Linked DNA regions of Prochlorococcus marinus str. MIT 1214. The protein of the gene in region 2 interacts with the protein of the main gene of each other region in a pairwise test. Links are inferred from orthologs where the notes say so. Each region holds a gene or a part of one and is shown on either strand. Other genes may lie near its edges.

What was found. Proteins that work in one complex are often made in the same cells at the same time.
Region 1: the proteins of gyrB (region 2) and gyrA interact in binary tests that used the Escherichia coli proteins (3 or more experiments, as listed by UniProt). The link is inferred for Prochlorococcus marinus str. MIT 1214 from one-to-one orthologs.

What each region holds. Positions count from the first base shown.
Region 1 is NZ_CP114777.1:627,075-630,642, reverse strand. The notes cover bases 1-3,210. They hold gyrA (DNA gyrase subunit A), read left to right. Parts: upstream 1-388; coding sequence 389-3,010; downstream 3,011-3,210. Other genes in these bases: crtL (lycopene beta cyclase), read left to right, coding at 3,007-3,210; O5639_RS03920 (GuaB3 family IMP dehydrogenase-related protein), read right to left, coding at 1-135. In the rest of the region: more of crtL, read left to right, coding at 3,211-3,568. UniProt on the Escherichia coli protein: A type II topoisomerase that negatively supercoils closed circular double-stranded (ds) DNA in an ATP-dependent manner to maintain chromosomes in an underwound state.
Region 2 is NZ_CP114777.1:1,198,007-1,201,330, reverse strand. What follows is about bases 1-2,966. They hold gyrB (DNA topoisomerase (ATP-hydrolyzing) subunit B), read left to right. Parts: upstream 1-482; coding sequence 483-2,450; downstream 2,451-2,966. Other genes in these bases: O5639_RS06905 (fluoride efflux transporter FluC), read left to right, coding at 2,781-2,966; O5639_RS06910 (hypothetical protein), read left to right, coding at 2,450-2,788; miaA (tRNA (adenosine(37)-N6)-dimethylallyltransferase MiaA), read right to left, coding at 1-322. In the rest of the region: more of O5639_RS06905, read left to right, coding at 2,967-3,167; O5639_RS06900 (fluoride efflux transporter FluC), read left to right, coding at 3,176-3,324. UniProt on the Escherichia coli protein: DNA gyrase negatively supercoils closed circular double-stranded DNA in an ATP-dependent manner to maintain chromosomes in an underwound state.

The DNA of each region.
Region 1 (3,568 bases), 570 kb from region 2 along the record:
TCTTTCAATCCCACCGATTTCCCAGTTGGTTTTTGTGATTTCTGGGTCAACTGTCCTTCCTCCTGGAACTAATGCAATTTCATCAATTCCATATGCTCTTCGAACAGTTTTGGTTCGTCCTAGTTGAATATTCACCCCTAAATTTTGTAAGTTCTCGTCAAACTACCAACTGAAGTGCCAAATTGAGCAAATGTTGGGAATAGATAATCAAGATTTTTTGTTTTTTCTGAATTAACTTGCTGATTTAGGAATTCTATGAGGGGTTTTTTTATCATTTGTTTGTAGTCGTTGATCTTGTTAGAGGTGTTTTACTTTCAGTTATATGGTTATTTACTTTAAAAGGTTTATTAATGCTCGAATATTCTTATAATTGGTAAAACCCTTATATATGGCTGATCCATTGGGACCTAATAGTACTGGTCCCGGGGAATCCGACGATCGGATCATACAGACTGACTTAAGAAACGAAATGTCGCGTTCCTACTTGGAATACGCGATGAGTGTAATAGTTGGAAGAGCTTTGCCTGATTCGAGAGATGGACTTAAGCCAGTTCATAGAAGGATTCTCTATGCGATGTATGAACTGGGATTAACTAGTGATAGGCCATACAGAAAATGCGCTCGCGTGGTTGGAGAAGTTTTAGGTAAATTCCATCCCCATGGTGATACTGCCGTTTATGACGCTTTGGTCAGAATGGCGCAAGATTTTTCCATGCAGATGCCTCTAATTGATGGGCATGGGAATTTTGGTTCTGTTGATAATGATCCCCCTGCTGCAATGAGATATACAGAATCCAGATTGCAATCTTTAACCACTGATAGCTTGCTTGAAGATATTGAATCTGAAACAGTTGATTTTGCGGATAACTTTGATGGATCTGTTCAAGAACCAACAGTCTTGCCGGCAAGAATTCCGCAATTGTTATTAAATGGTTCGTCTGGAATAGCTGTAGGTATGGCAACCAACATACCTCCTCATAATTTGGTCGAATTGATTGATGGATTGATGGCTTTAATTTCTAATCCTCAGCTAGAAGAAATAGAGTTGATGAATATAATTAAAGGCCCAGACTTTCCAACTGGCGGTCAGATACTTGGCAGAAGTGGAATTAAGGAAACATATCTTTCTGGTAGAGGATCAATCACAATGCGTGGAGTCGCTGAAATAGAAACTATTGAAAATCCAGGGAGACCAGATAGGGATGCAGTGATAATCACTGAACTTCCTTATCAAACAAATAAAGCAGGATTAATAGAAAGAATAGCTGATATGGTCAATGATAAAAAACTTGAAGGCATTGCAGATATTAGAGATGAAAGTGATAGAGATGGAATGAGAATTGTTGTTGAATTAAGAAGAGATTCATATCCTCAAGTTGTTTTAAATAATTTATTTAAACTTACTCCTTTACAGACTAATTTCAGTGCAAATATGCTTGCATTAGTTAATGGTGAACCTGTTATATTGTCACTTAGAAAGATGTTGCAAGTATTTTTAGATTTTAGAGTTGAAACCATTAAAAAAAGAACTAAATATCTTTTGAAGAAGGCTGAGAGTAGAGATCATATATTATTAGGATTATTATTAGCTTTAGATCAGCTAGATGAGATAATTAGTCTTATAAGATCTGCCTCTGATTCCGCTACTGCTAAAAGGAAATTACAAGAATTGCATGGTTTAACAGATATACAATCTGATGCTATTTTGCAGATGCAGTTAAGAAGGCTGACAGCTTTAGAGGCGGATAAAATAAGACTTGAACATGAGGATTTAGTTGAAAAGATAATAGATTTAAAAGATATTTTAAATAAAAAAGAAAGGATATTTGAAATAACAAATATTGAATTAAATGAAATAAAAGAAAAGTACAATACCCCTAGGAGAACCAAAATTCTTGAACTTGGTGGTGGACTTGAGGATATTGATTTAATTGCTAATGAAAGATCAGTAGTTTTGTTAACTGAGACAGGCTATTTAAAGAGGATGCCTGTTAATGAATTTGAAGCAACAAGTCGAGGTACTAGAGGTAAAGCAGGTACGCGAAGCCAAGGAGAGGAAGAGGTGAAAAAATTTATTAGTTGTAATGACCATGACAGCCTCCTACTTTTTAGTGATAGAGGAGTTGCTTATGCTCTTCCTGCTTACAGAGTTCCTCAATGTAGTAGAACTGCAAAAGGTACTCCTATAGTTCAATTACTCCCAATTCCAAGGGAAGAAGCTATTACTTCATTACTTTCTGTGAGTTCTTTTGATGATGAAAACTATTTATTGATGCTTACTAGGGGGGGCTATATAAAAAGAACACCTCTTTCAGCTTTCAGCAAGATTAGAGCAAATGGACTTATCGCAATAGGATTAGAAGGTGGTGATGCTTTGACTTGGGTTCGGTTGGCTGAGTCTGGGGATAGTGTTTTGATTGGTTCTAAAAATGGAATGACTATTCATTTTAGATTAAATGATTCTGAATTACGCCCTTTAGGCAGGTCAGCAAGAGGTGTTAAGTCAATGAATCTTAAGTCTGGAGATTCTCTTGTAAGTATGGATGTTTTATCTACTGAGTTAGCTGATCATGTTGATAAAAGTGAAGAAGAAGAACTACACGATGAATCATCAGAATCTGAAGGACCTTGGGTACTTGTTGCTTCTGGAAGCGGCCTAGGGAAAAGAGTACCTGTGACACAATTTCGGTTGCAAAAAAGAGCAGGAATGGGTTTAAGAGCAATAAAATTCAGAAAAGATGGAGATGAACTTGTAGGTTTAAGGGTTTTAGGTAAAGGAGAAGAATTATTGTTAGTGAGTGAAAGAGGAGTAATTGTAAGAACTAGTGCGGATAAAATCTCTCAACAATCTAGAGCTGCAACCGGTGTAAGAATTCAGAAGCTTGATAATGGTGATAAGTTGTCTGAAGTTGTTTTAGTCCCACCAGAGCAAAGTAATGATGATGAAGAAAAAGAATCATCTACAACGAATGAATCCATAAATACTATTGATCCAACGTCAAAAAATTGAAATTGAATAATTCCGATGTATTAGTTATGGGAGCAGGACCAGCGGCTCTTTGCATAACTGCTGAGTTAGTACAACAAGGACTTGATGTTCAGGCAATTGCGTCTAAGTCTCCTTTAGAACCTTGGCCAAATACTTATGGGATTTGGGCATCAGAACTTGAGTCTCTAAATATGCAAGAATTATTGAAATATAGATGGAAAGATACTGTCAGCTTCTTTGGAGATGGATTAACTAAAAAGGGCAATAACTTTATAAATCATTATCTTGATTATGGTCTTTTAAATTCAATTAATTTTCAAGAGGCTCTCCTTGAGAGATGTAATGGACTTGCATGGCAAGTAGAAACTGTAAAAAATATCGATTTTAGGGAAAGAGAAACCGTTGTGATTTGCACTACCGGGAAAAAATATTTCGCTAGGATTGTTATTGATGCAAGCGGTCATAAAACGCCTTTTATTAGACGACCTAAGCATGATCAAATAGCTAAGCAGGCAGCCTATGGCGTGGTTGGAAAATTTAGTTCTGCCCCTGTAGAGAAGAATAGTTTTGTATTGATGG
Region 2 (3,324 bases):
ATAAGCCACTACCGCCTACAAGTACAGTTAACTTTCTCTTTTTTAATTCACTCTCAATAGACAATCTGGCTATTGATTGAAAATCATGAAGATTGATTGGTTCAGATGGTAAACAAAGATCAATGAGAAAATGTTTTACTTGTTTTTGTTGTGCTGCTGTTGGCTTTGCAGTCCCAATATCCATATCAATGTAGATTTGGCGAGAATCAACATTATGAATATTTGAATTGATTTTTTCTGCAATATCAATTGCAAGCTCAGTTTTTCCACTAGCCGTTGGGCCCATAATGGCTATTACAAGAGGCTTATTATTGGGTTGCATGATGTTCTTTGAGGGGGTTTAGTAGCAGTAATTGCATGAAATTAGATTTTTTTGATTTGATTTTGAAATTTTTCCTAAAACTTTCCTTAATACCAATGTAAATTGAGGTTTCGGCTAATGCTCGTATTAAAGACAACCTTGCCTGTTTGCTGTTATCCGAATGAGTAAAGATTCAAAAGTCCAAGCGGCTTATGGTGCTGAACAGATCCAAGTATTGGAAGGTCTTGAACCTGTAAGAAAGCGGCCTGGAATGTATATAGGCTCAACTGGGTCTAAAGGACTTCATCATCTTGTATATGAAGTCGTTGACAATGCAGTAGATGAGGCTCTTGCTGGGCATTGCGACCAAATCACAATTTCACTTTGTGAGGATGGATCAGCATCTATCTCAGATAATGGCCGAGGAATTCCAACTGATATTCATCCTCGTACTGGCAAAAGTGCTCTTGAGACAGTTCTAACTGTTTTGCATGCAGGTGGAAAGTTTGGAAGCGGCGGTTATAAGGTTTCTGGAGGTTTGCATGGCGTTGGTATTTCCGTTGTGAATGCTTTAAGTGAATGGGTGGAAGTGACAGTTCGAAGGCAGAAGAAAGTGCATTTTCAGAGGTTTGAAAGAGGCTCATCAATAGGAAGTTTACAATCTGAGAATCTGCCAAAATCAGATCAAAACATTACCGGCACTACGGTTTGTTTTAAACCTGATGATCAAATTTTTACTGATGGAACATCCTTTGAATATGGAATCTTATCTTCGAGACTTAGAGAATTAGCCTATTTGAATGGTGGAGTGCGTATCGTATTTCGTGACGAAAGAAAGAAGTCATTAGATTTTAATAAGCAGCCTCATGAAGAAGTTTATTTTTATGAGGGAGGTATTAAGGAATATGTGGAATATATGACTAAAGAAAAAGATTCCTTACACCCAGAAATTATTTATGTTAATTCTGAGAAAGATGGGGTTCAAGTTGAAGCAGCAATGCAGTGGTGCGTTGATGCTTATTCGGATAGCATTCTAGGATTTGCTAATAATATTCGAACTATTGATGGAGGAACTCATATTGAAGGACTAAAAACAGTATTAACTAGAACTTTAAATTCTTTTGCAAAGAAAAGAGGCAAAAGAAAAGATGGAGATTCGAACTTGGCTGGAGAAAATATTCGAGAGGGATTAACAGCTGTTCTTTCTGTAAAAGTTCCTGACCCAGAATTTGAAGGTCAAACAAAAACTAAATTAGGTAATACTGAAGTACGTGGAATTGTCGATAGCTTGGTTGGTGAGTCTCTTAGTCAATATTTAGAATTTAATCCGGGTGTAATTGACTTGATCTTAGAGAAAGCAATTCAAGCTTTTAATGCTGCTGAGGCAGCAAGAAGAGCTAGAGAACTTGTTCGTAGAAAAAGTGTATTAGAAAGTTCTACATTGCCAGGTAAATTGGCTGATTGCAGTTCTAGAGATCCCTCAGAATCAGAAATTTATATTGTTGAGGGTGATTCTGCAGGCGGTTCAGCTAAGCAAGGAAGAGATAGAAAATTTCAAGCAATTTTACCTTTGAGAGGAAAAATCTTAAATATTGAAAAAACTGATGATGCTAAGATATACAAAAATACAGAGATTCAATCTTTAATCACTGCTCTAGGTTTAGGGATAAAAGGAGAAGATTTTGAAGTTAAGAATCTCAGATATCATAGAGTAGTAATAATGACTGATGCTGATGTTGATGGAGCCCATATTAGAACTCTGCTTTTGACTTTCTTTTACAGATATCAAAAGGCTCTTGTCGAAGGTGGATATATTTATATTGCTTGTCCTCCTTTATACAAGGTAGAAAGAGGAAAGAATCATACTTATTGTTATAACGAATCAGATTTGCAAAAAACTCTATCTAACTTTGGAGAAAAGGCTAATTATACAATTCAAAGATTTAAAGGATTAGGTGAAATGATGCCCAAACAACTATGGGAAACTACTATGGACCCTTCAACAAGAATGATGAAAAGGGTTGAGATAGAAGATGCTTTGGAAGCAGATCGGATATTTACAATTTTAATGGGAGATAAAGTTGCACCAAGAAGAGAATTTATTGAAACTCATAGTGTTGAGCTGGATTTAGCTACTTTAGATATTTGATGAATTTAATTAGCACTTTTATAGTTTGGACATGGCTTTTAGGCATTGCATTGATAGTTCCAACCACATTGCCAGCTGGAGGTGCGCAACAATCAAATATTCAGCATAGAGAGAATAATATTAATTCGCCTATAATTGCATTAAAAGAACTTAACTTGCTTTCTTCAGCATCTAATCATTCATCTGTTTTAGCTAGAGTAAAAGCAGGAACTCCTATAAATGTTATTAAAGTGTGGGAGAGCAATGATAAGGGGATTTGGTTACTAGTTAATGTTCTTAGACAGGATCACTATCAGTTCTTTTATAAAAAAGGGTGGGTAAATCTTAGTAATGTTTGATCAATTGCAAGATATTTTTTTAATTTCTTGTGGGGCAATATTAGGCGCTAATATTAGATTTATAATTTATGAAAAATTAAATAAAATAGATCTAATTAATGATTTTCGTATATTACTAATTAATACTTTAGCTTCTTTTTTTCTTGGTATTTTCCTTTCTGTGCTACCGCGGATTAGCTATTATGATTTTTCTTATCAATTACTATTATTTTTTTCAATTGGTTTATTAGGAAGCTTAAGTACTTTCTCTACATTTGTTTATGATTTATATAAAATTTTGATAAAGTTTAAATTTGTGAGTGCATTTAGACTATTTTTTATTTCTGTTTCTTTAGGAACAATTGCTTTAGCGCTTGGCTTTTTTTTAGGTCATAAATAATGGATAATATGATGAAAAACAATAGTTTTTTTTTCATTTCAATAGGAGCGATACCTGCGGCTATCTTGAGATGGCAAATTGATGAAATTTTTATCGTAAATATTATTGGTTGTTTTTTATTAGGCTTAATAAACGGTTCGCTTATTTCTAGAAAATA